3 regions of the Thermoanaerobacterium xylanolyticum LX-11 genome follow, and region 1 is predicted to be linked to each of the others. Evidence: riboswitches for the same ligand, from Rfam matches in the RefSeq annotation. Region 1 holds a riboswitch; each other region holds the start of a gene.
What was found. A riboswitch is a leader RNA that binds a small molecule or an ion and turns the genes downstream of it on or off. The one in region 1 is predicted to bind S-adenosylmethionine.

Region 1 (11,274 bases):
ACAAAATAAGAGTACAGTCAATAATATTAAGACATTAGGATGGGTGGCTTTTTTTGGTGGTTTAAGCCAGGATATGATACAACCTATTTTGCCAACGTTTTACACTCAGATATTAGGTTTAAGTAAAGAAACCGTAGGGTTAATTGAGGGAAGCGTAACAACGATTGTCAGTATTATGAGGATTGTTTCTGGCATAATATCTGACAAACTTGGAAAGAGAAAATCAATCGTCTTTATAGGATATTTATTTTCTGCAATAGGAAGAATTTTTCTATCATTGACTAATGGTGCAGCAATGACGTTTGGATTGCGTTTTACTGATGGCATTGGTAAAGGTTTAAAGGATGCTCCAAGAGATGCACTTGTTGCAAAGTCATCTGAAATGAAAAACATGGGCTATTCATTCGGATTTCAAAGAATGCTTGATACGTTAGGCTCATTTATTGGACCACTTATCACAACAGGGTTAATGGTTTTGCTTGCTAAATACATAGATGAGACGAAATACAGGATAATATTTTTAGTTGCAGGGCTTATTGGCTTTATTACAATATTGCTTATTGGATTATTCGTAGTCGAAAGAAAAGGAGATAATGTCAGTACACCGTTTAAATTTGATTTCACTATATTCAAAGGAAAATTTTTGTTGTTTTTCATAGTTATGCTAATATTTACACTTGGAAATAGCAGTGATGCATTTTTGATATTAAGAGCTCGTAACGTAGGCGTAAGTTCAGCCATGATACCTATTATCATTGCCATGTTTAACCTTTTTTATGCTTTACTGTCTGTGCCCAGCGGAATACTGTCTGACAAGATTGGAAGGGTTAATGTAATCAAAATTGGATGGTTAATTTATGCAGTTACTTATCTTGGATTTGCATTAGCCAGGGTGCCTTGGCATATATGGATTTTATATGCAATTTACGGTATTTATTATTCTACGACTGAAGGTGTAGCAAAGTCTCTTGTTGCGCATCTTGTAGATGAAAATAATAGAGGAACAGCTTTTGGATTGTACAATGCTTCTATTGGTATCCTTGCACTGCCTGCCAGTTTTATTGCTGGGTATCTGTGGGATAAAGTTGCACCTTCCGCTCCATTTTATTTTGGCGCTGGATGCTCAATATTAGCTGTAATTTTTATAACTATATTTAGAATAGAAAAGTAAATAAACTATAAATCAAAGTATGGTTTACACATGAACCATACTTTATTATTTTTGTTTTACAGTAAAAATGATATAATATATTAAGAATATATCGGCAATTATTTAGATTAAATTAAAGAGATGTGATGAGTATGGATAAGAAAACTGTTACCGATATACTTAATGAAATAGGGCTTTTATTAGAATTAAAAGGTGAAAATCCTTTTAAGTCGAGAGCGTATTATAATGCTGCCCGTACAATAGAAGTTCTTGACGACGATATTGAGAAATTAATAAAAGAAGATAGATTAAAAGATGTGAAGGGTATAGGTGATGCGCTTAATAAAAAGCTTACAGAGCTTATTACTACAGGCAGACTTGAATACTATGAAAATCTTAAAGCATCGATACCTGAAGGCTTAATTGAGATGTTGAAAATACCAGGTCTTGGACCTAAAAAGATAAAAACATTGTATGACAAATTGGATATAAAGACGGTTGGTGAATTGGAATATGCCTGTATTGAAAATAGACTTGTTGAATTACCTGGATTTGGTGAAAAAACACAGAAAAAAATCCTTGAAGGTATACAATTTATAAAACAGTTTAGTGGTAAGCATCTATTTATGGATGCATATTTAGAGGCCACATCATTAAAACAATATCTTGTTGATAGTGGATTGACAATAAGATGCGAGATTGCGGGAAGTTTAAGGCGAAGAAAAGAAACGGTGAAAGACATAGATATTCTTGCTACGTGTGACAATCCTGAGAAGCTAATGGACGTATTTACAAAATATGAAGGTATAAGGGATATTGTTGCCAAGGGAGAAACCAAGACTAGCGTAATATTGAAATCTGGCATAAATGTAGACTTAAGGGTTGTTAAAGATGAGGAATTTCCATATGCATTGCACCATTTTACCGGTAGCAAAGAGCACAATACAGCTATGAGGCATAGGGCAAAGCAAATGGGAATAAAAATGAATGAATATGGACTATTTAAAGATGATTTGCTTGTTAAATGCTATGATGAAGACGACATATTTAAAAGTTTAGCTCTTCAATATATTCCACCGGAACTTCGAGAGAATATGGGTGAAATTGAAGCAGCAGAAAAAGGATTACTTCCCATATTAATAGATGAAAAAGACATCAAAGGGGTTTTTCATGTACATACGATATACAGCGATGGTGCAAATACAATTTCTGAAATGGTGAATGCTGCACGAGATTGCGGTTATAAAATTATTGGTATTACAGATCACAGTAAATCTGCATTTTATGCAAATGGACTTAAAGAAGAAGATGTTTTAAGGCAATTGGATGAAATTGATGAATTGAATAACAAGTATAGTGATATAAAAATATTAAAAGGCATAGAATCTGATATATTAAAAGATGGTTCACTTGATTATGACGAAGATATATTGAGAAGACTTGACTTTGTCATCGCATCTGTTCATTCTAACTTTAAAATGACTAAAGACGACATGACAGAGAGAATAATAAAAGCTATAAAAAATAAATACACAAAAATCATTGGACATCTAACAGGGAGACTTCTCCTTGCAAGAGACGGTTATGACATTGACGTGTATAAAATTATAGATAGTGTTGCTGAATACGGGAAAATAATTGAAATAAATGCAAGTCCATACAGGCTTGATTTGGATTGGAGATATATAAAATATGCAAAAGAAAAAGGTGTAAAATTTGCAATTTGCCCAGATGCACATAGGATAGAAGGACTTGATGATATGAAATATGGCATCGGCATTGCACGTAAAGGTTGGCTTGAAGCGAAAGATGTGATAAATACGTATGAATATGACGAATTAAAGAAGGTTTTAAAATAAAATTCCAAGAAAACCTATTGACATTAATGATTTAAAGTGTTAATATAGTTTAAAATACAAATTGAATATGAAACCTCTTATCAAGAGTGGTGGAGGGACTGGCCCGATGAAACCCGGCAACCGGCATATATAATGCGTCTGGTGCCAAATCCTGCAGGGAAACCTGAGAGATGAGAGGAGCGGCGCAAACTTAGCCCTCTTCTACATCGAAGAGGGCTTTTAATATACCAAAATGAAAAGAGGTGCATTATAAGAATCAATTTAATTTGTTTATTTAAATTAAAATTATATAGAGGAGAGATTTAGATGAGTGAAGAAAGAAAATTAAAATTTGACACATTGCAGGTGCATGCGGGGCAAGAACCAGATCCAACTACAGGTGCAGTGGCAGTGCCAATTTATCAAACATCGTCATATATATTTAAAGATACTGAACATGCCGCTTCTTTATTTAGCCTTAAAGAACCAGGTAATATTTATACAAGAATTATGAATCCCACCAATGATGTATTTGAAAAGAGAATAGCAGCCTTAGAAGGTGGTGTTGGTGCTGTTGCGACAGCTTCTGGCTCTGCTGCTATAACATACTCGATTTTAAATATAGCAAGTGCAGGTGATGAAATAGTATCTGCCAGCACATTATACGGAGGAACATACAATCTTTTCGCTTTAACGTTGCCTAAACTTGGCATTAAAACGACATTTGTAGATCCAGATGATCCAGAAAATTTCAGAAAAGCAATAACAGACAAAACAAAGGCATTGTATATAGAGACGATAGGAAATCCCGGGATAAATATACCTGATTTTGAGGTTATAGCAAAAATAGCCCATGAGAATAAAATACCGCTAATTGTAGACAACACATTTGCAACGCCATATCTCTTCCGTCCGTTTGAATACGGGGCAGATATAGTAGTACATTCAGCGACAAAATTTATAGGAGGCCACGGAACATCAATAGGCGGAGTAATAGTAGATTCAGGAAAATTTGATTGGGCAGGAAGCGGAAGATTCCCTGAATTTGTAGAGCCAGATCCCAGCTATCATGGAATCAAATATGTTGAATCATTTGGACCTGCCGCATATATCACAAAACTGAGAGTACAGCTTTTAAGAGATACTGGTGCATCTTTAAGTCCATTCAATGCATTTTTATTTTTACAAGGATTAGAGACTTTGTCATTAAGAGTCCAAAGACATGTGGAAAATGCACAAAAAGTAGCAGAATTCTTAGCAAGCAATCCCAATGTGACGTGGGTAAACTATCCTGGACTTAAAGAAAACAAATACCATGAGCTTGCAAAGAAATACCTGCCGAAGGGTGCAGGAGCGATATTGACATTTGGAATAAAAGGTGGAATAAATGCTGGAATCAAATTCATAAACAGCCTTGAATTATTCTCATTGCTGGCCAATGTTGGTGACGCAAAGTCTTTGGTAATTCATCCAGCAAGCACGACACATTCGCAATTAAGCGAAGAAGAATTATCATTAGCAGGTGTAACCCCTGACCAAATAAGACTTTCAATAGGCATAGAAGACATCGACGACATATTGTATGACCTTGATCAAGCACTTAAAAAAGCAGCAGAATAAATATTATAGAGCTCTCTTCAGAATAGAAGAGAGCTTTTGATATTGCAGTACGGTGAAATATATTGTATAATCTAATTGAGAATGAATTTCAGAATCAAAGAATTGTAAAAATTGAATTTGCTTTTCTTATGGTTTACTGAGGTTAAGAAAAATTTATGCAGAAGGGGTGCTTAAATGCCTTTGAACGAAAACGAACATACACTATCTCATGAATTTGAAGGATCAAAAAAGAATAAATCTACTATTCTATTACTACTTGCAACAATAGGCCCAGGGCTTACTGTTATGTTAGCAGATACTGATGCAGGATCTATTATAACATCGGCACAGTCGGGTGCTAGATGGGGTTATAGCTTGTTGTGGCTGCAATTTTTGCTTATTCCAATTTTATATTTTGTGCAGGAGCTTACAACACGTATTGGAATAACGACTGGTAAAGGGCATGGCGAATTGATCAAGGAAAAGTTTGGTGCAGGTTGGGCATGGTTTTCAGTTTTAACACTTGTGGTTTCTGCTATAGGTGCTTTAGTCACAGAATTTTCTGGTATTGCCAGTGTTGGCTTATTGTTTGGCATACCAAAGTGGATAAGCATATCACTTGCATCAATCTCCTTAATATTAATAACAGGCTTTGGACGTTATACTATTGTTGAACGCATAGCTATATTTATCGGATTATTTGAACTAAGCTTTATACCAGCGGTTATACTAGCACATCCCGATACTTCGTCAATAATAAATGGGATTATCGGACAGAAGCCTTTCTACGATGAATCTTATAGGCTTCTTATAGCAGCCAATGTTGGAGCCGTAATAATGCCTTGGATGATATTTTACCAACAAGGCGCTGTGATAGACAAAAAATTAACAGAAAAATCGATAAGGTTTAGCCGCATTGATACTGCTGTCGGTTCAGTTGTAACTCAGATAATCATGGCGGTTGTACTTGTATTAACGGCTGCCACTATTGGACGGATAAATCCAAATGTTTCACTTACGAATATTCAGCAGATTGCTGATTCACTTATACCATTTGTAGGTCAGGTTGGTGGCAAAATCTTATTTTCAGCAGGTATTATCGGTGCTTCTTTGATAGCAGCTGTTGTTGTTTCATTGGCAACTTCATGGTCGTTAGGTGAAGTTATGGATTTTAAGCGAAGCCTTAATTCATCATGGAAAGAAGCTCCGATATTTTATGGATTATATGCTGCAGGTATTATTGTTTCCGCCATTATCGTCTTATCAGGAGTACCCCTTGTAACATTGACAATTTCAGTTGAAATAATGAATTCATTGCTTTTGCCAATTGTCCTCGGATTTTTGATAGCGCTTGGATGGAAGGCATTACCTGAAAAATATAAATTAAAAAATTGGGAAAAAATCGTACTTGCGATAATATATTTACTTGTATGTTCTTTGGGAATTCTCACGTTGTTTCAGATATGATTTCAGATACGAATTAAACTACGTAAAAAAAGGAGCCAAAGGCTCCTAAATTACTTTTGCTGTTCGTTGATTTCGTTCTTTAGCGCATTTGTGCATGCATTTAACATATTTTGCGCATCTTTTTCATCTATATTTCCACCCATCATATTTTGCACATCTTTCGCTGTAAGTCCTTTCATGTAGTTGTACATGGCACTATAGTTGAAATTTGAACCCATCATGTTAAACCCATAGCCGTTATTAATTGTATCGGCCTTTGCTCTTAATGCAGGTATTTGCGTAAATGCTATAGCACCTATTATTAGCGTGCCTGCGAATATAGCTATAACTTTCTTTCTCATTTAAAATTCCCCCTAGTTTTTTTATTGTGATTTTATTATACAATGCAATTATAAAGATCTTATGAAGACCAAAGCACTTTCTCCGCCTTTTACCGCCTGAAGACTCCATAAGGCTTTCCATAAAATATATTTAGTTCGTAAAAAAGAGCTGAAATAAATAACTATTCAGCTCTTTTAAAATATCTTTATCTTGACCTGAATGTTGTACATTCAGTTTCTGCGCTGGTTTTTGCTGTCGGGGTCTTTGGATTCACTTCGATTGATTGTGCATGGCATCTCATATCTTTCCAATATGCGCATGTGTTAACACCGCATTTTACTACGCTTTCTGCATTCATAAAGAACACCTCCAATTGATTTTAATCAAGAATTATTATTTGCATAAAGGATGTAGTTATACATAAGCTTATGAAAAGACGTCAAAATAATATTGACATAAACATATCGGAATTATATAATAAAATTACAATACCCTTAAGGGGTATAAAACGGTTAAATAGGAGAGTGTTTTTAATGCAAATTCGTTTTTTATACTTCGAAGGATGTCCTAATTCAGAGCCAGCTTTAAAATTGTTAAAAGAGGTTTTATTAGAAAAAAATATTAAAGATGATATAGAAATAGTAAAGATAGAGTCTGAAGAAGATGCATATAGATATAAATTTTTAGGTTCACCGTCAATTCATATCAATGGAGAAGACATAGAAAAAGAGAGAAGAAATGATGAACCTCTTTATGGATGCAGAGTTTATAAAGTGAATGGACGTAATTCCGGTGTGCCACCTAAAGAAATGATTTTAAAAGCTATTGGTGAGGCATTAGCAATATAATTTGAGGAGATGATTTATATGCCTGAAAAAGCTACTTTAAAAATTACCGGCATGACTTGTGCGTCTTGTGCCGCTCGCATAGAAAAGGGTCTTAAAAATTTAGAAGGAATTGATGAAGCTAATGTTAACTTAGCGGTTGAGAAAGCCACAGTTGTGTACGATCCAGAAAAAGTTGACATAGATGATATGACGAAAAAAATTGAAGATTTAGGATATGGTGTAGTAAGGGATAAAGCAGATCTTGTATTGATTGGCATGTCATGTGCTTCATGTGCTACTAAAATAGAAAAGACTTTGAATAAATTGCCTGGTGTATATAAAGCAAGCGTTAATTTTGCCACAGAGGAGGCATCTGTGGAATATAATTCAGATGCTATAAGTGTAGAACAGATGGCAAAAGCCATAAGAGACATCGGCTATGATGCGAAAGAAAAAAAAGATAATGCATTAGACTATGAAAAAAATGAGAGAGAAGCCGAGATAAAAAAAACAAAAGCTTTGGTGATTGTATCTTCGATTTTGACTTTTCCGCTTCTTCTTGCTATGGTATTAAAAGTTTTTAAATTACCTACAGGAATTTTAGAAGCGCCGTGGTTTCAAATACTTTTAGCCACACCAGTTCAATTTATTATTGGATATAGATACTACAAAGGTGCTTGGCATAATTTAAAAAACATGTCAGCCAACATGGATACATTAGTTGCTCTCGGTACATCTGCTGCATATTTTTATAGTTTGTACAATGTTTTTACTAAGCCTATGTCAGAAGTACACAATTATTTGTATTTTGAAGCGTCGGCCGTTGTAATTACTCTTATTACATTAGGAAAAATGCTTGAAGCTATAGCAAAAGGCAAAACATCTGAAGCAATAAAAAAACTTATGGGGCTTCAGGCGAAAACTGCAAGGGTCATAAGAAATGGAGAAGAAATAGACATACCTATTGAAGAAGTAAAGGTAGGAGATATAGTTGTAGTAAGGCCAGGTGAAAAAATACCTGTAGATGGTATAATTGTAGATGGAAGTTCTACTATAGATGAATCCATGATAACTGGAGAATCCATTCCTGTTGATAAAAATGTCAATGACGAAGTAATAGGTGCGACAATAAATAAGACAGGTACTTTTAAGTTTAAAGCGACGAAGGTCGGGAAAGATATGGTACTATCACAGATAATAAAAATGGTTGAGGATGCACAAGGCTCAAAAGCACCTATCCAAGAGATCGCTGATAAGGTATCAGGAGTTTTCGTACCTGTAGTCATTGGAATAGCAATTGTTACATTTTTGATATGGTACCTTGTATTAGGAAATCTTAACGAAGGTGTAATAAGTGCAGTATCTGTACTTGTAATTGCATGTCCTTGCGCATTAGGTCTTGCAACGCCTACATCTGTCATGGTAGGTACAGGTAAAGGTGCAGAAAATGGCATACTTATAAAAGGTGGCGAATATTTGCAAAAAGCAAAAAAGATTAATGCTATTGTATTAGACAAAACCGGTACTATTACAAAAGGAGAACCTGTAGTCACCGATGTCATTTCATTTAGTCAATTGAAGGAAGACGATTTGCTGTATATTGCTGGAATAGCTGAAAAAAATTCTGAGCATCCGCTTGGCAAAGCAATTGTGAATAAATCAAAGGAAAACTGCGAAAAATTGCCAGATCCGAGCAAATTTGAGACTATACCAGGCTACGGTATTTGTGCTATAATTAACGAAAAAGAATATTATATTGGGAATAGAAGGTTGATGGATAGAGAGAACGTAGATACATCTGACATAAGTTTTTCTTTAGAAAAGCTTGAGAATGAAGGCAAAACTGTTATGATTCTATCATCTGAAGGTAAGGCTTTAGGTGTAATAGCGGTTGCCGATGTACCTAAGGAAGATTCAGCAAAGGCTATACAAGAATTAAAAGCTTTAAACATAGATGTATACATGATAACCGGTGACAATGAAAGAACTGCTGAGGCCATTGCAAAACAAGTTGGTATTGATCACGTATTAGCAGAAGTTTTACCAGAAAAAAAAGCGGAGGAAGTTATAAAGTTACAAAAACAGGGTAAAATAGTTGCAATGGTTGGAGATGGCATAAATGATGCTCCAGCGTTAGCACAATCAGATTTAGGTATTGCTATAGGGACTGGAACGGACGTAGCAATTGAGACGTCAGACATTACGCTTATAAGTGGTAGTTTAATGAGTTTAGTGACAGCGATAAAATTAAGCAGAGCTACCATGAGAAATATTTATCAGAATCTGTTTTGGGCTTTTATCTACAATACAATAGGAATTCCATTTGCTGCAGCAGGTCTTTTAAATCCAGCTATTGCAGGGGGTGCAATGGCATTTAGTTCAGTATCAGTTGTGTCAAACGCCTTAAGGCTGAGGAGGTTCAGATCAGCTAATTAGTGAGGTGAGTTATATGGAATGCCCAAATTGCAAAAGCACTAATGTGGGTAAAATAGGCAATAACCTATATTTTTGCAGGGATTGCAATTGCGAGATTAAGATCAAAAAGTGTACGGCTGTTGTTAGTGTTTATGACTCTGAGGGCTGCATTAGTAAAAGATTTAAAGTATGTTACAATGTTTGAGGAAGGTTTTAAAAAGCCTTCTATTTTTTTGTCTTTTTTATGCTTTAAAAAAGTGCTATACTCTAAGAGGAAAACAAAAAGGAATTAAACATGAGAATAGTTGATAAAATATTACTGAACGAAAATTTCCTGTAAATACATGTAGGGAGTTGATATATTGGAAAAGATTGCAGAAATGTTAAAGAAAGTGGTTTCAGATGAAGATATATATATAAATGAACCTATGTCAAGACATACATCTTTTAGGATTGGTGGTCCGGCGGACGTACTGGTTATACCTCAAAGCGTGGATGAACTGATAAAAGTTATGGGCTTAATAAAAGCCGAAAATATACCTTATTTTATACTTGGTAACGGAACAAATATCATAGTCTCAGATAAAGGAATAAGGGGTGTGGTGATAAAACTTACTGCTATTAGGAAAATTTCTGTAGATGGTGAGATGATTGTATCGGAGGCTGGTGCATTGCTTTCGTCGATTGCAAATACAGCTCTTGACAATGAACTCACAGGGTTTGAATTTGCCAGCGGTATACCAGGCACATTAGGTGGTGCTATCACAATGAATGCCGGGGCGTATGGTCCTGAAATAAAAGACGTAGTTGAAAAAGTAGAAGTTATTGATGAAGATGGTTCTATTTATGAAGTAAAAAATGGTAACATGAGATTTGGGTATAGAAGCAGTTTAATACAGTTAGATAATTTGATTGCAATAAGAGCGTGGATTCACTTAAAAAAAGGAAATTATAAGGACATAAAAGCAAAAATGGACGAATTAAATGGATTGAGAAAAATGAAGCAACCGCTGGAATACCCAAGTGCTGGAAGCGTGTTTAAAAGGCCAGAAGGATTTTATGCAGGAAAATTGATTCAAGATGCTGGACTTAGTGGATATACAATCGGTGGTGCGCAAGTGTCTGAAAAACATTGTGGGTTTATCATAAATAAAGGTAATGCGACTGCAGATGACGTTTTAAATCTAATTGCATACATTAAAAAAACAGTCAAAGACAAATTTGGCGTAGATCTGGAGACGGAAGTTAAAATAATTGGTGAAAGGTAATTTAAGGATGGAAATTTTTGCTGATTATCACACACATACTGTATTTAGCCATGGAAAAGGTACAATTGAAGATAATGTAAAAGCTGCAATTAAAAAAGGACTTAAAGAAATCGCTATTACTGATCATGGACCGAGGCATATATTTTTTGGCGTAAGGAGTCGCAATTACAGGAAAATCAGAGATGAAATAGACAGAATGAATGAGAAATTTCCTGATATAAAGGTTTTAATGGGAGTAGAAGCAAATCTTATAAGCTTAAATGGCGATATCGATGTGGATGATGAGCTTTTAAAATATATAGATATACTGCTTATGGGTTATCATACGGGTGTTGCGCCATTTGATTTTTATAACTTTATTCATCTATTTGGGGAAAATGCAGCCAGCA
Region 2 (11,274 bases), 1.2 Mb from region 1:
GGGTTTTTTGACAAATCTTGAAGTGAATTAAAAAAATTGTCTAAAACGGTTGTGATTCCCGTATCAGATGGCTCGTTTAAGATGTCTTCTATAGCAGACAATGTATCTGACTTAGTCTCCCATTCACCGAGTGTGGTATTTTCTCTCCTGTACTGCTGATCTAAAAATTGATCTCTTATCTGTCGATAGCCGTCAACATTGACGCCACCTCCTATGGCTTTGCCCCATTGGTCAGCCATGCCGTAAGTCGTAGGAGGCGCTATTGCAGACAGGTCTATGACTTGCCTCGTATATCCAGGCGTGTTTGCATTTGAGATATTGTGTCCAGTCAAATTAAGTGCCTGTTGGCTTGCAAAGAGACCTGTTTTTGCTATCTCCAATCCTTGAAAAGTAGACACTGCATTTCATTCCTTTCATAGCTAAAATTATTTCTTACGCCTTTCTATCTATGATTCTATTTATCCTTTTTGATACGCCACTTTCGCCGTATATACCATCGTCCTCTAATAAATTATTTGATATGACGCCAATCGAATAGTTTACGAATTCGATGGACTGTTTGAGAAGCGATTTATTCAACTCATTCCTATTGCTAAGTGCTTTTAAAAGATCATTAAATTCCTCTTGAACTATCTTTAATTTTTTAGCGTCATCTTCAGGCAGTATTCTGCAAAGTTGGCTTATGGTCATTTGACTGTCGAAATGATCATTTAAAAATTTTTCTCTTTCATCTTCTAAAATCATTAGCTTACTTATTATGCCACCTTCTACTTTTGTCATGTTATCAAGTTCTTGTATCTCTCCCAGCACTATGACATCGGTCTTTTTAGTGGCTATGTCGTATAAATCTTTGTACAAAAGCATTTCCCCATTCAATACATCAATAAGCTCATCTATATTCGGATTTGGCATAATCATACCACCTTTAAACTTTTTTATCTAAAATAGCTCCTTTTATCATGGACTCAGCGATATCATCAGATTTTATGTTATAATTGCCACTATCAACCTTAGCCTTTATATCCTGCACCTTTTTCTCCCTCAACTTATCATATTCCGCAAAGCTTTTGCTGATCTTAGAAGCATTATCTGATATTTCCACTTTGTCAACTTTGTTTGTCTTACTTGTATTTACAGCATTAGCATTTGCAGACTTATACATGTCGTAAATATTGTTAACATTAATATTATTGTATATTTTCATTCTATTCCCACCTTCCCAATATTATATCGGCTAAATTCAATTTCACTTAATATTTTCTTTTAGTGTCCTTTTTTTCATCTCTCAAATAAAGTTTTTCAAAACTTTCGTCAATTTTATCAGCATTTAATGCACCTTTTAAAGACCTTTCAAGTTCTCTTGAACATGATTCACAGTATCTGCCTGACAATATCTTTTTACCGCATCTTTCACAAGTCAATGAAATATTGGTGTTTTTAGAGCCCAATATGAGTCTGCCTTCTTTTAAAAAGTCCAATATTCTTTTTACTTCCACATCTGTTGCTTTAGACACTTCTACAACTGTGGCTTGCGGATTTCTCTCAATGTAATCTCTGATTTTTATGAAGTCTTCTTCATCTTTGTTAAAACATTCTGGACATAAATCAAACCCAGTATAGTTATAAAGCTTTCCACATCTTTTACAATTCTTTATATCCATAGCACACCTCACACATTCCTTCCTGTTGCAATTGTAGCTGCAAAAACATCTTTTGCACCGCTTTCTCTTAAAACTTTTGCACATTCATCAAGGGTAGAACCTGTTGTCAAAACATCATCCACCAAAAGTATGGTCTTGTCTTTAACAAGATCGCCATAAACTACCTTAAAAGCACCTTTTAAGTTTTTCATGCGCTCTTCTCTTTTAAGTTCGGTCTGGGATTTAGTGTTTTTTATACGTCTCAAAGGCTTTGACATGATTACGTCGAATCTATAAGAAAGCTCTCTCGCCAAAAGCTCTGATTGGTTGTATCCCCGCTCATCCAGCTTCGTCCTATGAAGTGGTACAGGTACTATAACATCAAACTTTATACCAGCTTCTTGAATACATCTATACATGTATTCTGCAAAAAATTCAGCTAAACTTCTCTCTTTGTAGTACTTGAATCTGGCAATCAATGATTTTATCGTTTCGTCATACTCAAAAGGACTTATGCTGCGAGTAAAAACATGGTTTATTTCCATGCAGTCAGGGCATCTATCGCCATCTCTAATAGGCTTTCCACACACAGAGCACCTATTCCCGATAATGAATGGCAATTTATTTTCACATTCAAAGCATATTTTGCCTTCTTTTATGACTTTGCCGCAAAGCAAACAATTTGTCTTTGGCGGAAAAAGTAAATCAAGAAAAATCATAGTGCATCCTTCCGTCCATCTATTTAACTTTTATATCGGCATATTTTAAAATTTATTTAACTTTCGTGAAATTAATCAATTTTCTTCCACCATGAATTTAAGGACTTTCATAAGTTTAGGTAAAAGCCCTGAGTACCTCTTTGATATAAGATTATTGTCGATCATACTTTTTAAGTATTTTTCTTGGCCAACTATTACCACAAGCTTTTTAGCCCTCGTAACAGCCGTATACAGAAGGTTTCTGGTAAGAAGCATAGGCGGTCCAAAGCTCATAGGCATGATGACAGCCGGAAATTCACTTCCTTGGCTTTTGTGGACAGTCACACAGTAAGAAAGGCTTAACTCATCTATATCTGCAAAATCGTAAACAACCCGCTTATCATCATCAAATAAAACAGTAAGCTCCTGTGAATCATTATCGATAGACTCTATGATACCCATATCACCATTAAAGACGCCTTCACCTTTTTCGTCTCCTTTTGTCCACTTCATCTTGTAGTTGTTTTTCATCTGCATCACCTTGTCTCCTACTCTGAAAGTAAAATCTTTCATCTGCCTCTCATCCAATCCCTTTTTCGAAGGATTTAAGCACCTTTGCAGTTCATTGTTCATGTTTATTACACCTATCAAGCCTTTTCTCGTGGGGCTTAAAACTTGAATATCTGTAAAAGGGTTAAATCCATACGCTTCAGGCAACCGCCTTTTACATAAATCCAATATAATATTTAAAATTTCGTCTTGTGATGAAGCATTTATAAAGAAAAAGTCATTTTCTTTATCATTTAACACAGGGTACTCTCCATTGTTTATCTTGTGGGCATTTACTACTATCAAACTTTCCTTCCCTTGCCTGTATATCTTATTAAGCCTTATAACTTTTACCAAGCCGCTATCTATGATGTCTCTAAGCACATTGCCAGCTCCAACAGACGGAAGCTGATCCACATCTCCAACAAGTATCAATCTTGAGCTTAACGGAATAGCTTTAAGAAGAGCATTCATAAGCAATATGTCTATCATCGAAGCCTCGTCTACTATTATGACATCTTCTGTCAATGGGTTTTTATCATCCTTTCCAAACCCTCGTCCTTCTTCTTCAGTGTATGAATACTCTAAAAGGCGATGTATCGTCTTAGCTTCAAAACCTGTAGCTTCAGTCATCCTCTTTGCAGCTCTTCCTGTAGGTGCAGTTAATGCTACCGATTTTTTAAATTTTTTAAAAAGCTTTATAATGAAATTTATTATGGTGGTCTTTCCCGTCCCAGGTCCACCTGTTATGACGAGAATTGAGTTCTTGACAGATTCTAAAACTGCAACACGCTGATTGTCTGCAAGATGAATTCCCATATCTGATTCTATCTTCGATATTTCACTTTCAATATCAATATCCTCAGGCTTTACATCTGTCAGCGTCATGTTTAAAATCTTATCTGCGGTGTTGTTTTCAGCTACAAAATACGGTATATAATACACGCCGTGAGAGCCATCTTCAAATGTCTCAAACTTCACTTTTTCGCTTTGTGCCAGAAGAACCAACGAATCATAAACTTCTTCTTCTGATACTTCAAGAAGTTTTGCTGCTTCTTTAAGCAAAAGTTCAAGTGGCACATACGTATGGCCATTTGATGCATATTGTATCAAAACGTACTTTGTGCCAGATGAAATCCTATAGCTGGAATGCAAGTCAACACCCATTGCTCGAGCTATCTTATCAGCCGTCCTAAAGCCAATCCCAAAAATTTCATCCGATAGTCTGTACGGATTCTGCTTTATGAGTTCTATAGAATCATCGCCGTATTGCCTATATATTTTAATTGCATTTGTGGTAGAAATGCCATAACCTTGTAAAAAAACCATCACGTCCCTCAATGTCTTCTGCTGCTCATAAGATTCTGATATCATCTTTACTCTTTCTTCGCCTATTCCAGGTATATCCAATAATTTTTCTGGATGAGATTCTATAATGTTTAGAGAATCGACGCCGAATTTTGAGACAATCTTTTTCGCCATGACAGGACCTATACCTCTAATGAGTCCAGATGATAAAAACCTCTCCATCCCATACAACGTTGACGGCGCTATCGTCTCATACTTCGAAACTTTCACCTGTTCCCCATAGTCAGGATGCGTCATCCATTCACCTTCAACTTTAAGCGTCTCACCTATTCCAACAAAAGGCATATATCCTACAACGGTGATAGTGTCATTTTTCGAATTAAGTTCTAATACAGCATACCCATTTTGTTCATTTTTAAAAATTATCTCCTCAACTGTACCTATTATTTCAACCATATCTATCCCTACTTTTTTATTTTCTATCTTTAATTGTATATTATTTTCATATACATTTGAAGCACATATCATATTTTCTCGATTTTATACTTTATATTTACAATTTCTTCGTACAAAAGGGCTATATCTGCTTTAGTTGCTGGAAGGTTGTACATGGATCTGTCGCTTTCAAAATTTAATGGACTTAAATTTGCAAAAAAAGTCTTTATCATTGCAGCATTTCTCAAATGTTTTTCAATTGTCGATTTCTTTTGATATACTTTTATCTTGATGTTGCCAACATTTACAATGCAATACGTAGAATGCTCCTCAATCTCATTTATTTTCTCATAGCACACATATCCGTAAGATACATCCTTTGCTACTTTTGGAATCCTCGATTTTAACTGTACAAGCGTAAAGTTGCCAGCTAAAGGAATTGGAAAATTATTTTTTATGCCAAGGCTTTTGGCGTACTTTTCTTTCATGGCACTTAAATCTACAGCATACTTTTTCAAAGTCCTCTTTAGACAACTTTTGACACTGGATTTTATACGCAATACATCGCCATTTAAGTCTATTAATTCTGTTCCATCACCGTAATCATCAAGATAACAAGGCAATATGGCAATGTACACATCAGGTATATCAAAATTCTTCATCTCCATTACTCCTTTACGAACTAATGTTTGTACATATTATATATTATAACAACTTTAAAGTCAATATATGGATAAAATTTTAAATAATTTTTCTGAATTTTTTTTTTTTTTTTTTTTTTTTTTTTTTTTTTTTTTTTTTTGAATTTTATTACAATGCATGAAATTATTGACTACTCCAAAGAATTATAATATAATATTAATTGTCGAAAAAAGGGGAAAAATGAGATGAATTATGATGAAGAAAAACTGATGTCGCATCTTTTGATTTCGCTAAGAAACTACCATTACGAAACGTACAAGCACAGCATCAGAGTCGCAAAATTGTCATACAATGTAGCGAACATGATGCGACTTAACATGAAGGAAAAAATAGCAATATATAAGGGTGCATTACTGCATGATATAGGCAAAGTGATGATTCCAATTAATATTCTTGCAAAACCAGACAAACTTACAGAATTAGAATACGACGTCATGAAATTGCATCCCATATACGGCGCCGATATACTTGAAGCCTTGACCCCACTTTCATACTTGACGTCTACTGTGCTATATCATCATGAAAGGCTTGATGGGACAGGTTATCCTTATGGTTTAAAAATCATTCCATTTGGTGCACAGATTGTAGCAGTGTGTGATTCTTTCGACGCAATGACAAACGATAGACAGTATAGAAAAGCCAAAAGTGCTATTGAAGCGATACAGGATTTGAGAGAGTGCGATGCAAAATACAATCAGATGCTTGTTTCAGCATTAGAAAACGTGATTAAAACAAATGCAAAAGTTTTTGGAAAAAATAGAGAAAGCAATGGAATAGCCATCTAATTTATGCTATAATAAAAGTAGCGGAGCGTACAATTTTTATAAAAACTGCGGCTATAAATATACATAAACGCCGCAAAGCCCGGAGTTTCCTCCGGGCTTTAAAATTATTATTTATTAAAAGCAAGTTTTTTCAATATTTCAGCTCTGTCAGTTCTCTCCCATGTAAGGTCAAGATCTGTTCGGCCAAAATGTCCATACGCTGCAACTTGTCTATAAATAGGCCTTCTTAAATCAAGATCTCTTATGATAGCAGCAGGTCTTAAATCAAATACCTTTTTGACTATTTCAGATATCTCTTCATCAGATATCTTTCCAGTGCCAAAAGTATCTACATTGACTTCTAATGGTGTAGCTACGCCTATAGCATATGCCAATTGAACTTCACACTTTTCAGCAAGTCCAGCAGCTACAATGTTTTTCGCTACATACCGTGCAGCGTACGCAGCAGATCTGTCAACTTTCGACGGGTCTTTGCCAGAAAAAGCACCACCGCCATGTCTTGCATATCCACCATAAGTGTCGACTATTATCTTCCTTCCTGTAAGGCCACTGTCCCCTTGCGGTCCACCAACTACGAATCTTCCTGTCGGATTTACATATATCTTCGTATCTTCATCAATAAGCTCTGGTGGAACGATAGGTTTTATTACATACTCTTTTACATCATTTTCAATCTTATCATGATCAACGTCTGGCGAGTGTTGTGTAGATACGACGATTGAATCAACTCTTTTTGGTACGTCATCAACGTACTCAATCGTCACCTGTGTCTTGCCATCAGGTCTTAGATAATCTAAAGTGCCATTTTTCCTTACCTCTGCTAATCTGCGAGCAAGTCTATGGGCTAATGATATTGGAAGAGGCATAAGTTCAGGCGTCTCTGTACATGCGTATCCAAACATCATACCTTGGTCTCCAGCACCTTGTTCTTCCAGCTCATCGTGGGAGATGCCTTTTTTAACTTCCAGAGCCTTATCAACTCCCAATGCTATATCTGGAGACTGTTCATCTATTGATGTAAGCACAGAGCATGTGTCAGCATCAAAACCGTATTTTGCCCGCGTATACCCTATCTCTTCTATAACCTTTCTTGCAATTTTGGGTATGTCAACGTAGCACTTTGTGGATATTTCGCCCATTACCAATACCATACCTGTCGTGACAGCAGTCTCACAAGCTACCCTTGCATAAGGATCATTTTTTAGGATCTCATCTACAATAGCATCAGATATCTGATCGCAAATTTTATCTGGATGTCCTTCAGTAACTGATTCTGAAGTAAAATACTTTTTCATCTGTATCCTCCTTTTTAAATCACATAAAAGACCTAAAACAAAATAAAACCTCTCCAAAAGAAGAGGCACATCCACCCTCATCTTTCAGAAGCAAACTTCTGCGAGAATTAGCACCTTGTCTTAAGACAGGTTGCCGGGCTTCATAGGGCTCTTCCCTCCACCTCTCTTGATAAGAGTTTCACTTATTTAACTTAAAATATAATATCACAGTACAAAAAATAAGTCAATTAAAAATTAAAAAGTGCTTGATGACAATCAAGCACTTTAAAGTTAATATATGATAATGAAGGGGTTTTATGCCTTTTAGAATACAACAAACTTATCTCTTGGTGCTCCACATACTGGACATTTTTCTGGAGCTGTATCAATTGCCGTATACCCGCAAACTGGGCAAATATACACTTTAGATATAGCTATGTCTTCATTTTTAAGTGCCGCTGCTTTTGCATCTGTATACATCTTAGCATGTAACTTCTCAGCTTCAAGAGCATAGTTGAAGCTTTTATCTGCAGATTTCTCCTCCTGCAGATCTGCTACAGCTTTATATGCTGGATACATTTCTTCTACTTCAAACGTCTCACCTGCTATTGCCTTGTCAAGATTTGCTACTGTGTCTTTCACTTCGCCTAATGTCTTGTAGTGATTTGTAGCATGAACTAATTCGGCGTAAGATATAGCTCTAAAAAGCTTTGCTATGTTTGGCTTACCCTCCTTTTCAGCAACATCAGCAAAAATTTGATACCTCATGTGAGCCTGGCTTTCACCTGCGTATGCATCGCTTAGATTTTTTGTCGTCATTTCTCTCATTTCAAAATCTCCTCCTTCTTTAATCTAATACTTTGTCCCCTGGTTTCCAACCTACAGGGCAAGCATGACCTGTTTGAAGTGCATTAAGCACTCTCAATATTTCATCGACATTTCTGCCGATTACTGGCTCATGTACAACTTCGTAATCAACATTTCCCTCAGGATTAATGATGAATGCAGCTCTCAATGCTATACCAGCATCTTCAATAAGTATTCCATACTGCTTTGTGACTTCTTTGTTGTAATCAGATAAAAGCGGAAAATCAACACCACCAAGACTATCTATCCATGCCTTGTGCGAGTAAACGCTATCTGTGTTAATACCTAATAACTCAGCATTGAGCTTGTCAAATTCAGGTTTCATCCTGTTAAACTCAGGTATTTCTGTTGAACATACTGACGAAAAGTCAAGTGGATAAAAGAAAAGTACTACCCATTTACCTTTATAATCGCTTAAGGATATTTGACCTTTTGTGCTGTCTAACTTAAATTCAGGAGCTTTCTTACCTACCAATGACATATGTACCCACCTCTCATCTATTTCTAATTAATCATCACATCGGATAAACTATTAATATTTTATTTCTATTAATAACTATTTTCCCTTCACAAGTATTATTATACATCAATTATTTTTTATGTCAATAGGATTTGGAAAATATTTTATCGATGTCTTTGAAAATCGTTACGATGAGGAAATATTGAAAGGCAAAATAAAAAAAGGCCACTTAGCCTTGTATCCATGGTGGAGGGAGATGGATTCGAACCATCGAAGGCACCAGCCAACAGATTTACAGTCTGCCCCCTTTAGCCACTTGGGTATCCCTCCATGATTATTTTATTTTAATGTGAGAAAAATCTTCACAAATAGAAATGGTGGTCGCAATAGGGCTCGAACCTATGACCCCCTGCTTGTAAGGCAGGTGCTCTCCCAGCTGAGCTATACGACCAATCATGGTCGGGGTGGAGGGACTCGAACCCCCGACCCCATGCTCCCAAAGCACGTGCGCTACCAACTGCGCTACACCCCGGTGTCTTGCGACATATTTGATTATAGTTGAAATCTATCAATTTCACAAGATTTATTATTCCTCATTTTAGCCGGTTTCCATAAGTTAATTTGGTATTTTTTCGATATCTTTCGCTTATACTCCATTTATCTTTTATAATCATTATACGCAATTTAGGCAATAATAATATCAGTTTTTATTTTTATTTTATGAAATTGTAACACGGCTGTAATATACAAAAGGTACAATATGGTTATATGCTATGGAAAATTTATCAACAGCGCTAAATTGCCGAAGATAAGTTTTAAAGAACAATTGCTAAATACATAGGAGGGATTTTCTTGAAGTACCGAAAAGCTATAAGCATGTGTATATCTTTAATAATTATTTTTTCATCGATTTTTATGAATGGTATTGCTGCAGATGCTTACACTGTAATAACTTCAAATGAAAGCCAGCAAATATTAAGCAAAGGTGTTACAGAAAAGAATATTACATATTTTACGACAGATGGTTTTATCAATATCAATGTTTTGGATGTGGACTTAAGCGACAGTAACACATCAATATCCACCATTTTTAATCCATCTGGTTTTAAAGACAGAATGGATGTAGAAGACATGGCAAATGGCAACGGTGCTATAGCCGCAGTAAATGGCGATTTTTTTGACACTAAGCAAGGGTTTATCGTAGGAGCATCAGTTAAAGACGGAAATCTTTTAACTGTCCCATACTATCAAGGGAATTACGCCACATTTGCCATTGACAAAAACAACGTGCCATCAATAGGATATTGGAAAAGCACTTCTCTTAGCATAACACTTCCAGATGGCAATCAAGTTCCCGTAAGTGCTTTAAACAACGTAGGTTCCATAGGCAGTGGTACATCTTGCGTCATATTTACGAAAGACTGGAATGATGAGACACCGGGTCTAATCGATAGCTATAAAGACCTTGTTGAAGTATTGGTTGACAAAAACGGCAGTGTCTTAGAGGTAAGGCAAAGCCAAGGTCCCGCAGCGATTCCCGATGGAGGTTATTCTATAGATGCAACAGGCGACGTAGCAAAGATTTTATTAAATCTAAAACAAGGAGATAAAATCATCAAAAATATCTCTACAGACCCTCCATTTGACAACTTTAAGATGGCTGTAAGCGGAGGAACCATTTTGGTACAAAACGGTTCAATACCGTCGCAATTTACCGACAATGTAGATGGCATATACGCAAGGACAGCTATAGGCTATACTGAAGATAAGAAGCATGTAATAATAGCAACAGTTGACAACGCCAACACGAGAGGGATGACAGAAAGTGAATTAGCGCAGCTTATGTTAAGCTTAGGCGCTTATGATGCTATGAACTTAGACGGTGGCGGCTCAACTCAAATGGCCATAAGACCTTTAGGAGATAGTCAAGCAAAGGTCCAAAATGAAGTTCCTGGCTTCGAAAGAAATGTAGCCAACGGCGTTGGAGTATTCAACACAGCACCAACAGGAAATCTATACGCCATAAAAGTTGAAGCAGATAGCCCAAATGTCTTTGTAGGCACCCACAGAGCAATCATCGTAAAGGGATATGATGCAAATTATCAACCAGTAAAAATCGATCAAAACTCTGTATCATTTTCTATAAGCGGCATAGCAGGAAGATTTGATGGAAATGAATTTATGCCTCAAAGTGCAGGTGACGGCGTAATAATAGCAAGAGTAGGCAATGTGACTGGTACATTGAAAATAAAGGCTTTAGATGCTATAGCAGACATAAGATTTACACCTTATTCGGTCAATGTCGATAAAGGCGGGACTGCATCAATATCTGTGATAGGGAAAGACATAAACGGCTATAGAGCACCTATAGAAGACCGAGACATAAGCTGGACGGTTTACAACAATGTGGGCACTATTTCAAATGGAGTCTTCAAAGCATCAAATATCGATCTATCTGGTGCTTTGTCGGCAAATATAAATGGAAAAGTGGGCAATTTAATGGTAAAAGTGGGACAAGGATCAGATTTTGACGTATCACAACTTCCAAAGCCATTG
Region 3 (11,274 bases), 1.3 Mb from region 1:
GGAATTCGTGTACTACAAATGCAAAATGCAGCGATCCAGCATACATCGTATAGAAGATTATATGTTTGGCCGATGTATAGTCAAGCCTAAAATAAACTCACTGCGTTCGGGCTTGACAATCCATCATTCCAAACATAGATAGTAGTTATGCGATGTATGCATAAGTATCAAGTGGCACTTGAGAGAGCTAATAATAACGAAATTAAAAAACAATATTCAATTATCAAGGTTCAATTAAATTTTGTAATCTTTTTAAAGATCGATCTTTTTAGTTGATTACAAATCATATTATACGAGAGAGGTGATGTTATGCAAAAACCAGTTGAACTGACGTATGGATCTAAGACATTGAGAGGTATGATGCACATTCCTAATAGTGCAAGCGGAAAAGTACCAATGATAGCTATATTTCACGGCTTTACTGGTAACAAAGTGGAGTCACATTTCATATTTGTAAAATTGTCGAGGGAGCTGGAAAAGGTAGGCATTGGTAGCGTCAGATTTGATTTTTATGGTTCTGGAGAAAGCGACGGAGATTTTGTAGACATGACATTCAGCGGTGAATTAGAAGATGCAAGAAATATAGTAGAATTTATCAAAAACTACCCAGCTACAGATATTGATAATATAGGTATATTAGGACTTAGCATGGGTGGTGCTATAGCTGCAATTATTGCAAATGAGTACAAAAACATAGTAAAATCATTAGTGTTATGGGCTCCTGCTTTTAACATGAGAGATATAGTTATACTCCAATCTCAAAGCGAAGCAGGGAATTTGCTTAGTCAACATGGATTTTTGGACATAGGAGGTCTTGCCTTAGGGAAAGGATTTGTATCCGATATAGTTAATATCGATATTTTCCAATCTGCAAAAGGATTTGACAAAGATGTACTTATAATTCATGGTACTAAAGATGAAGCTGTTCCATACACTGTATCTGAGGAGATTTTAAAGACAGTTTATAAAGAAAAAGGTCATAGAGTATCAATAGACGGTTCAGATCATACTTTTAATAGGCTTGATTGGGAAAAAAGAGCCATAGATGAGTCTGTAACTTTTTTGAAAGAGAAATTAAGGTAAAAGGGCCAGTTATTGGCCCTTTAAAATTATCCTTCTGCTACAAGTTTTACAATATTCAATATTACCTCCACAGCCTTTTCGATAGCAAAAGTAGGTATGTATTCGTATCTGCCGTGGAAATTGTGACCGCCGGTGAAAATATTGGGAGTAGGGAGGCCCATGTATGAAAGCCTTGCACCATCTGTTCCTCCTCTTATTGGGGAAACATTAGGTTTGACATCAGCTAGTTCCATGGCTTTTACTGCAATATCGATTATCCTCATATCCTTTTCTATTATTTCTCTCATGTTGTAATATTGGTCTTTTAAGTCTATTTCAACAGTGTTTTCACCGTATTTTTCATTTAAGTTGCTAATTAAATTTATCAAGTAATTTTTTCGGTTTTCAAAGTTTTCTTTGTCAAAATCCCTTATTATGTATTGCATGTGGGTTTCTTCTACATTTCCGTCAAAATTGGTCAGATGATAGAAGCCTTCATATCCCTCTGTATTCTCAGGTGTTTCTTCAAGTGGAAGCATGGAAGCAAGTTCTACTCCAATCAACACTGAATTTTTCATTTTGCCTTTTGCCATACCTGGATGGACGTTTCTGCCGTGTATGGTTATTTTGGCTGAAGCTGCATTAAAATTCTCGTACTCTAGCTGTCCAATGCTTTCACCATCGATGGTATACGCAAAGTCTGCTCCAAATTTTTCTACATCAAATTTATCAGCACCTCTTCCAATTTCCTCATCTGGTGTAAAGCATATTTTTATCGTGCCATGCTTTATTTCAGGGTGTGAAATAAGATATTCACAAGCTGTGATGATTGCTGCAACGCCTGCTTTGTCATCGGCACCTAATAGAGTCGTTCCATCTGTTGTAATCAATGATTTTCCTACGTACTGCTTTAATTCAGGGAAATCATTTGGCGACAAGACTACATTAAGATCTCTGTTTAGGACTATATCATTTCCATCATAGTTTTCTATAATCTGAGGATTTACATTTTTTCCTGACATATCAGGGCTTGTATCCATGTGGGCTATAAATCCTACTACGGGTACTTCTTCGTCAACGTTTGATAATATGGTGCCCATTACATAGCCATTTTCATCAACAGATACGTCTTCAAGTCCTATGGATTTCAATTCGTCAGATAAAACTTTTGCAAAAGCCATCTGCCCTTCTGTGCTGGGACATTTCGAAGAGTTTTCATCTGATGTCGTTTCATATTTTACGTACCTTAAAAATCGTTTAACTGCAGTTTCCAATATTACCCCTTCTTTCACAAAATATTCTATAATTTAATTTTATCACTTATAAAAAAATTTTAAAAGAATTAAAGCCTGGGCTATTACCAGGCTTAATAAAATTATACAGAAGTTAGATATCAAAACTTCTCCCAATGGATTACGTCTTGCAATGATTTTTTGTTTCTTGGGGCTGGATTGTCTTGACTGTATCCTAATGGAATGATGGAAATCATCCTTAGATTAGAAGGAACGTTTAGACGCTCATTAATGTCATTTTCATAACTGCGGTCATATCCAGCGACCCAGCATGAAGAAATGCCGTGTGCCTTTGCTGCTAACATGATGTTTTCTGTTGCCGCCGATCCGTCTTCCAGATGATGTCTATTGTCTTTCTCGCAATATACTACGACGCATGCTGCCGCATCTTTTATAAATTTGCCGTATGTAGCCTTCTCTGATATAAACTTTAGAGTCTCTTTATCAGTGACAACCACAAAATGCCATGGTTGAGCGTTGTTTCCTGATGGAGCTAATCTTCCGCAGTCGATGATGTCCTCTAAAATATTTTTTGGTATCGGTTTATCTTCAAAAGTTCTAACAGATCTTCTTTGTTTTAATACTTCTATTGCATCCATTTAAAACACCTCCATCTATATTATAACCACTATAAAATTAATTTCAAAATTTAACGAAATGTTTATTGACGGTAAACTATCATTATGCAAAAATAATAATTAAAGAAAAGATAAGGGGGGAGATGAGATTATGTCAAGGCTTAAATACATTGTTGAGCTTAAAGAATACTATGGTTCAGATTTAAAAAGAATAAATCACGCATTGAAAGTGCTTAATTATGCTGATAGAATTGCTTATGGTGAGCATATTGCAGATGAAAAAACGAAAAAGGTTATATACATAAGCGCAATTTTGCACGATATTGGTATCAAAAAGGCTGAGGAAAAGTACGGTAGTTCATCCGGCAAATATCAGGAAATAGAAGGACCGCCGATTGCAAGAGAGATAATGCTAAAAAATAATGAAGATGAGGATATTATAGATAGAGTTGCATACATTATAGGTGGACACCATACGGCGTCTAAAAATGATGGGATTGATTTTCAGATAATATGGGAATCAGATCTTTTAGTCAACATCGAAGAAGACGAATTGTACGAGGATAAAGAAAATGTGGCAAATATTATTGAGAAAAATTTCAAGACACATACAGGCAAGATGATTGCAAACGATATGTTTCTCAGCTAAAGCTTGATAATATGTATCATATGGTATAAAATATGAGATGTAAAAAAAGATTGGAGGTTTACATATGACAAATGTATTGAACTTTGATTATTCAAATGCGCTAAATTTTGTCAATGAGCACGAAATATCATATCTTGAGAAGCAAGCGCTTCTATCATTAGATATGGTGCTTAATAAGACAGCCCAGGGAAGCGATTTCCTTGGATGGGTTGATTTGCCTAAAGATTATGACAAGGAAGAATTTGCTCGCATTAAAAAAGCTGCAGAGAAGATAAAATCAGATTCAGATGTACTTGTGGTTATCGGTATTGGTGGTTCATATTTAGGTGCAAGAGCAGCGATTGAGATGCTTACACACTCATTTTACAATGTTTTACCGCAATCTGTTAGAAAAGCGCCAGAGATATACTTTGCAGGAAACAGCATAAGCTCTACATATCTTCAAGATTTATTAGAAATATTAGAAGGAAAAGATGTTTCTATAAATGTAATATCGAAATCTGGCACTACTACAGAACCAGCTATAGCTTTTAGAGTTTTCAGAGATTTCCTGGAGAAAAAATACGGAAAAGAAGAAGCAAAGTCAAGGATATATGTTACGACGGATAGAGCGAAAGGTGCCCTTAAAAAACTGGCTGATGAAGAAGGATATGAGACATTTGTGATTCCTGATGATGTAGGTGGAAGATACTCGGTTTTAACGGCTGTAGGTCTGCTTCCTATAGCGGCTTCAGGTATAGATATCGATGAAATGATGAAAGGTGCGTACGATGCATCTATAGTCTTCAAAAAGCCGTATATCAAAGAAAATTTAAGTATGCAGTATGCTATTGTAAGAAATGCTCTTTACAGAAAAGGTAAATCTGTTGAAATTTTAGTCAACTATGAGCCAAGACTTCACTATTTTTCAGAGTGGTGGAAACAGCTTTTTGGTGAAAGTGAAGGAAAAGATCATAAAGGTATTTATCCGGCATCAGTGGATTTTTCAACAGATTTACACTCAATGGGACAATTTATTCAAGATGGTAGCAGGATAATATTTGAGACTGTCATAAATGTTGAAAAGCCACTTAAAGAAATAACGATAAATGAAGACAAGGATAATGTAGACGGGCTTAATTTCTTGACGGGTAAGACAGTTGATTTCGTAAACAAGAAAGCTTTCGAAGGGACAGTGCTTGCTCACAATGACGGCGGAGTGCCTAACCTAATTGTGAATGTGCCTGAGATATCAGCTTACAATTTTGGATACCTTGTATACTTCTTTGAGATGGCTTGTGGAATAAGCGGGTATTTAAATGGCGTCAATCCGTTTGATCAACCAGGTGTTGAAGCGTACAAGAAAAACATGTTTGCACTTTTAGGCAAACCTGGTTATGAAAAAGAAAAAGAGGAATTGGAAAAAAGACTAAAAAGATAGTTATGAAAGATATGCCGATTGGCATATCTTTTTTTGTCAGAAAGGTTTTGTGTATAATATAATATGTGAGAATTGTTTTTGGATGGTGATGAAATGGAAGTAGGCATATCTACGGCTTGTTTTTATCCTGAATTTCTTACTGAGAAGACAATACCGATAATAGCTGAAATAGGCATAAAAAATGTGGAAGTTTTTTTGGAATCTTACAGCGAATATGATGAAGATTATTGCAAAGCTATGAGGGATGATTTAGATAGATACGGCATTGAAGTTAATTCAGTACATGCGATAGGAACTCAATTTGAACCGCAGCTTTTTTCAGCAACTGAAAGGCAAAGGAACGATGCCTCAAAGATGCTCATTAAAGTCTTGAAAGCAGCAAAGATACTTAAGGCAAAGATTTACGTTTTTCACGGACCTGCCGTTAAAAAGGACACGACGCCTAATATTGATTTTGACAAGATTGCGAAATATGTGGATTATATAGCTGATACATCAGGAGAATATGGGATTAAATTTTCTTGGGAAAATGTCTATTGGTGCTGGTTTTCGTATCCGGAATTTGCTACATCAATAAAACAGTCTGTGAAAAGCAGAAATGTTTATTTCACCTTAGATATAAAGCAGGCGATGAAAAGCAAGGAAGACCCATTTGAATACTTAAAATCAATGGGTGATAAACTTATCAATGTTCATTTATGCGATTACGATGATTGGGGCAATCTGTACCTTCCAGGCAGAGGAACATTTGATTTTGCAAAGCTTAATAGAGAGTTAAAAAAATTGGATTACACTGGATCTATTATAATGGAAATCTACAGAAACAACTATAAAGATATTGATGATTTAAAAGAAGGCATTGAATACCTAAAAAGCATCTTTGAAAGATAAAGATAAGGGAGTAAACCCTTATCCTTTAAGCTTTACCGGGTACCATTTGCTTTATTCCGCTTGAATCTAGGGCGATGCCATAGCCATATGCCAGCGTAGAGAAATTCAGTTCGGCTTGTTGTAATGGTATGCCTTTAATAGTGACGTTTTTAAGCTCACCCGTACCTACACCTCTTTTAGCACATTGAAACAAGTAGTTGACGCCTTGAGGCATAAGTCCGAACATTCTGGCACCTACTGTATCTGTTGCTACAGGATCTGTTCCTGCTATTATCATGTTTGCATTGATAGGCTTTCCTTCTGATGGCCCTGTGCCTATCATCGCTTCTTGACCGCTTAATATTGTAAGATCTATAGATATTTTTTCAACCATGGCCCTTATGAAATTGTGAAGGTCATCGTGTATGCCTAAATTTTTTTTGGGAAATCCATGTATTTCTGCGGGAGGCCAGCTTAAAGCTATGTTTTTGATTCCAAGCGATACTGTAGCTTCTTCGTGCATTTTCATTTGAGTGAATGAAATTAGTACATCCATTTTTTCATAAAGTTCATTTACTTTTGTGGATTTTAAAAGACAGTCGTCCAGCAGCAATTCTACGTAAGGGCCATAATTTAAATCTACAAATTCGATGCCTTCTTCTGAAATGACTTTATCAAATCCATTGTCAGATAAAACTTTAGGTGTAGGATCTCCACCAGAGCCAGCGGCAATAACAATCCTGCCAGGATTTTTGGATTTTACGTATCTTATAAGGGCTCTCAACGTATCTGGTCCTACTATCGTACCGCTTTGAGGAGGCTTGCTTTTAACGAAATTCGGCGTTATTACAACGGTATTGCCTGCTTCGATTAGATTTTGCAAAGGTAATAAGTTTAAAGCGGTATTTAAGTTTTGTATCTCATCAGGGCCAGATGCTATTGCTACTACTGGTTCTACAATTTTTCTGTACCTCATAAAATCACCTCATATATATGATTTGCATTTTATCAAAAATTAAAATATCTAAGCAAAAAGCCTAAGTAATTTTAACATTTCAACAAATATTTCATTGACAATTGTACCAGAGGACGGTATCATATAATTTAATAAATTAATATAGTAAACTCTTATCAAGAGTAGCGGAGGGACTGGCCCTATGAAGCTCGGCAACCGGATATCACGGTGCCAATTCCAGCAGCATATCGCTGAAAGATGGGAGCAAAAATATCTCTTCTTTTGGCGAAGAGTTTTTTTATTTTAAGGAGGGGCCGTTTTGCAAAATTCTGAAAATTTGTGTCAAAAGCTTAAAAATAAGCAATTTGTCATAACTGTGGAGATATCGACGCCAAAAGGAGCTGATATTTCAAATTCTATTGAAGAAGCGAAAAAATTATATGGAATAGCAGATGCTTTAAATATAACTGATTGTCCTATGGCAAATATGAGAATGAGCCCTATTGCATTGGCGCATCTTTTGCAAAATCATCTAAACATAGAAACCATATTTCACTTAACATGTAGGGACAGAAATCTTATTGGTCTTCAAGCAGAGCTTTTGGGTGCATATGCTCTTGGAGTTAGAAATATCCTTGCCCTTACAGGAGACGATCCAAAGCGAGGTGATGTGCCACAGGCAACAGGCGTGTACGACGTAGATTCTGTAGGTCTTGTGAAGATAGCAAAGTCGCTAAATGATGGATTTGATTACAGTGGAAATAAATTAGAATCATCTACAAATTTCTGCATAGGAACAACAGCAAATCCAAATGATTTAAGACCTGAATCAATAGAAAAATTAAAGACGAAAATAGAAAGTGGAGCATCTTTCATACAGACTCAGCCTGTTTACGATGAGGAGATTTTATACGGATTTCTTGATGCTGTAAAGCAATTTGATATTCCAGTTTTAGTAGGGGTACTACCCCTTAAAAGCTATAAGATGGCTTTAAACTTGAACGAAAAGGTGCCTGGCATCGAGATACCTGAAAAAATAATAGACAGGTTAAAAGACGGTGAAAAAGGTGAAGGGATAAAAATTGCAATAGAATTTATAAACAAGATAAAAGATAAAGTAGGTGGTGTTCATATTATGCCACTTGGCAAGACAGATATAGTTGTTGACATTGTAAATGGCGTAAAGAACATGAGACAAAATGATATAGAAGAAGTATTGTAGTCATCATAAGGAGATGTTGCAATTGGATATTTTTAAGAATTTAAAGAATAGCATAATCGTCTTTGACGGAGCAATGGGCACTATGCTTCAGAAAAAAGGACTTAAAACAGGAGAATGCCCAGAATATTACAATCTTTTACATCCAGATATTGTGTACGAAATCCACAAGTCGTATATAGATGCAGGGGCAGATGTTATTGAGACAAATACATTTGGCGCTAATAGGATAAAATTAAGATCCTACAATCTTTCGGATAAATTGCCTGAAATAGTCAAAAGTGCAGTGCAGATAGCCAGAAAAGCTGCTGGTGATAAAGCTGTTGCTCTTTCTATGGGACCTATTGGCGAACTGATGGAGCCTTTTGGCAAGCTGACATTTGACGAGGCTTATAATGCTTTTGCAGAGGTTGCTGTAGAAGGGGAAAAAGCCGGTGCCGATTTGGCGCTTATTGAGACTATGTCAGATATATTAGAAGCGAAGGCGGCTATTCTCGCTGTAAAGGAAAATGCTAATTTAAAGGTAATTTGTACCATGACGTTTCAAGAAGATGGAAGGACGCTTATGGGGACAGACCCTGTTACAGCAGTAGTAAGTCTTCAAGGGCTTGGCCTTGATGCCATAGGTGTCAATTGCTCTACGGGACCTGACATGATGGCAGACATAGTGAAGAAGATGGCTGAAGTTTCAAGGATACCAATTTTGGCGCAGCCAAATGCAGGAATGCCTCATTTAGAGGATGGATTGACTCTTTACGACATTACGAAAGAGAAATTTGCCGTCGAGACAAAAAAGCTTTTAGAATGTGGAGCATCTATTGTTGGTGGTTGTTGTGGGACAACTCCAGAATTTATTAAGCTTTTGAAAGCTGAGATACATGACACAGAGAAAAAAACTGCCGTGAAAGAATACACAGCAGTTTCATCAAATACAAAGACTGTTTTCATAGGTAGCGATTATCCTGTGTGTGTAATCGGCGAAAGGATAAATCCTACAGGAAAGAAGAAATTAAGTGCAGCTATCAAAGAAGGAAATTTTAATCTGATCTACGACGAAGCTGTATCGCAGGAAAAGCTTGGGGCAAGCGTACTTGACGTGAATATCGGTGTGCCTGGTATAAACGAAGAGGAATTGATGCCTAGAATCGTTTCACAGGTACAGAACATCGTCAACGTACCATTGCAGATAGACAGTAGCAATGTAAGGGCGATTGAAAAAGCAGTTAGGATAGTCAGAGGTAAGCCTATTATAAATTCTGTCAGTGCAAAAGAGAAAAGTTTACAAGAAGTGTTGCCTATTGTCAAAAAATACGGTACAAGTGTTATAGGACTTACAATAAGTGATGATGGTCTTCCTAAAGATGCAGATGAAAGACTTAGAAACGCTGAGAAGATTGTAAAAGCTGCTTTAGAGTATGGAATACCAAAGGAGGATATAATAATTGATTGTATTGCTCTTACAGTGTCATCTGAGCAGACAGCAGCAATTGAAACATTAAAAGCCATCAAACTTGTTAAGTCTAAGCTTGGAGTAAGTACGGTCATAGGACTTAGCAATGTATCTTATGGATTGCCTGAGCGGCAACTTATAAATACTGCATTTCTTGCGATGGCGATATCATACGGTTTAGATGCTGTTATAGTCAATCCAAATGATAAGATAACAATGGATATATTGAATGCTTCGATGGTCTTATCATCAAGGGATAAAAGATGCGAAAGATACATAAATACATATAAGAAAGATGATGGGATAAATAAGACATCAGTATTATCTGTAGAGAAAAAAACAGATAGTAATGCAAGAGAGGTGCTTTACAGAGATATATTAGAAGGCAAAAAGGCTGATATAGATAGATTAGTGTTGGAAATACTTAATGAAGGCGTAGAACCATTAAGCATAGTAGACAATACGATAATACCTGCACTTAAAGATGTAGGAGATAAGTATGACAAAGGGATATATTTTCTTCCACAGCTTTTAAATTCTGCTGAAGTTGTTGAAAGTGCTTTTAAGGTTTTAAAGGAAAAAATGCCTAAAGGGATGGGCTCAAAGGGTAAAATAATACTGGCAACAGTTGAAGGCGATATACACGATATAGGTAAAAATATAGTAAAAGTGTTGCTTGAAAATTATGGCTATGAAGTTATAGATCTTGGAAAGGATGTCAAACCGTCTAAAATTGCAGATGAAGTTAAGAGGACAAATGCGAAACTGATAGGGCTTAGCGCCCTGATGACAACTACGCTAAATAATATGGAAAAGACCATTAAAATATTAAGAGAAAAATATGATATAAAAATCATGGTAGGCGGTGCCGTACTTACAAAGGATTATGCGATGAAAATTGGAGCTGATTACTATGGCTCAAACGCACAAGAAGCTGTAAGGATAGCAGATAAGGTGTTTAGTGAAATAAATTAAAGCCGGGTATCCCGGCTTTTAAAATATCTTTTTGCTTCTTAAGTGTTCTTGCACCAGATCCAAAGTCTCTCCAAATCTCTGGAAGTGTACAATTTCTCTTTCTCTTAAAAATCTTAATGTATCTTTTACACAAGGGTCATCTGTAAGATTTATAAGGTGTTCATACGTTGCTCTTGCCTTTTCTTCTGCTGCCATGTCTTCATGAAGATCTGCGATTACATCACCCTTTGCTTGAATGTACGCTGCTGTCCAAAGCATTCCTGTCGTATCGCTATAAAAAAGAGCTCTATCGTGTTCTGTGTACTGTTCTCCGAGGCCTTCTCTTCTAAGCTCTTCTACTGGTACGCCTTTTAACAGTTTAAAGACCAATGTAGCGATTATTTCTAAGTGACCGAATTCCTCTGTGGATATATCTGTCAATGTTCCCTTTGCTTGCCCTGTAGGCATTGTGTATCTTTGAGTCTGGTATCTCAACGCTGCAGCTAATTCGCCATCTGGTCCACCATACTGTGCAATTAAAAATTTGGCCATCTTAATGTCTGGCTTACATACATTTGCAGGATATTCTAACTTCTTTTCATACACCCACATAGTATCACCTCTTTAATATTGGTTTTCCCATGGCCATGGGTCATCTACCCACCTAAATCTGTTGCATTGCGAAGGTACTTCGCCAAAAGACATCAATGGACCGTAAAGCTGCTCATATTGCGTCTTTAGAGATCTTGACTGTTGGCTATAGTAGTTGTAATCTCTTAATGCTTTTTGGTCATCAGGATGTGTGTCAAGGTAGAGATTTAAGTC

Region 2: linked by a shared signal. The riboswitch ahead of metK (methionine adenosyltransferase) and the one ahead of THEXY_RS03150 (homocysteine synthase) in region 1 are both predicted to bind S-adenosylmethionine.
Region 3: linked by a shared signal. The riboswitch ahead of THEXY_RS09365 (methylenetetrahydrofolate reductase) and the one ahead of THEXY_RS03150 (homocysteine synthase) in region 1 are both predicted to bind S-adenosylmethionine.

The regions. Positions count from the first base shown of each region.
Region 1 covers NC_015555.1:631,554-642,827, forward strand. Annotated here, with positions in the region: gene THEXY_RS03140 (MFS transporter) at 1-1,171, shown strand, start outside; gene polX (DNA polymerase/3'-5' exonuclease PolX) at 1,303-3,009, shown strand; SAM riboswitch class I at 3,084-3,186, shown strand; gene THEXY_RS03150 (homocysteine synthase) at 3,316-4,608, shown strand; gene THEXY_RS03155 (Nramp family divalent metal transporter) at 4,783-6,054, shown strand; gene THEXY_RS03160 (hypothetical protein) at 6,105-6,395, opposite strand; gene THEXY_RS12310 (DUF1540 domain-containing protein) at 6,581-6,733, opposite strand; gene THEXY_RS03165 (DF family (seleno)protein) at 6,909-7,223, shown strand; gene THEXY_RS03170 (heavy metal translocating P-type ATPase) at 7,242-9,638, shown strand; gene THEXY_RS13080 (hypothetical protein) at 9,652-9,822, shown strand; gene murB (UDP-N-acetylmuramate dehydrogenase) at 9,980-10,885, shown strand; gene THEXY_RS03180 (PHP domain-containing protein) at 10,893-11,274, shown strand, end outside.
Region 2 covers NC_015555.1:1,965,095-1,976,368, forward strand. Annotated here, with positions in the region: gene flgK (flagellar hook-associated protein FlgK) at 1-398, opposite strand, end outside; gene THEXY_RS09615 (flagellar protein FlgN) at 433-912, opposite strand; gene flgM (flagellar biosynthesis anti-sigma factor FlgM) at 926-1,204, opposite strand; gene THEXY_RS09625 (TIGR03826 family flagellar region protein) at 1,251-1,661, opposite strand; gene THEXY_RS09630 (ComFC family protein) at 1,670-2,359, opposite strand; gene recD2 (SF1B family DNA helicase RecD2) at 2,435-4,651, opposite strand; gene THEXY_RS09640 (hypothetical protein) at 4,720-5,292, opposite strand; gene THEXY_RS09645 (HD-GYP domain-containing protein) at 5,518-6,117, shown strand; gene metK (methionine adenosyltransferase) at 6,225-7,412, opposite strand; SAM riboswitch class I at 7,487-7,588, opposite strand; gene THEXY_RS09655 (rubrerythrin family protein) at 7,716-8,219, opposite strand; gene THEXY_RS09660 (peroxiredoxin) at 8,239-8,739, opposite strand; tRNA gene THEXY_RS09665 (tRNA-Tyr) at 8,963-9,048, opposite strand; tRNA gene THEXY_RS09670 (tRNA-Val) at 9,094-9,169, opposite strand; tRNA gene THEXY_RS09675 (tRNA-Pro) at 9,175-9,250, opposite strand; gene THEXY_RS09680 (phosphodiester glycosidase family protein) at 9,571-11,274, shown strand, end outside.
Region 3 covers NC_015555.1:1,911,476-1,922,749, reverse strand. Annotated here, with positions in the region: gene THEXY_RS09400 (alpha/beta hydrolase) at 310-1,083, shown strand; gene pepT (peptidase T) at 1,110-2,336, opposite strand; gene THEXY_RS09390 (nitroreductase family protein) at 2,456-2,953, opposite strand; gene THEXY_RS09385 (HD domain-containing protein) at 3,084-3,581, shown strand; gene THEXY_RS09380 (glucose-6-phosphate isomerase) at 3,646-5,001, shown strand; gene THEXY_RS09375 (sugar phosphate isomerase/epimerase family protein) at 5,095-5,892, shown strand; gene THEXY_RS09370 (DUF362 domain-containing protein) at 5,918-6,847, opposite strand; SAM riboswitch class I at 6,997-7,091, shown strand; gene THEXY_RS09365 (methylenetetrahydrofolate reductase) at 7,146-8,048, shown strand; gene THEXY_RS09360 (homocysteine S-methyltransferase family protein) at 8,062-10,470, shown strand; gene THEXY_RS09355 (manganese catalase family protein) at 10,489-11,061, opposite strand; gene THEXY_RS09350 (spore coat protein CotJB) at 11,074-11,274, opposite strand, start outside.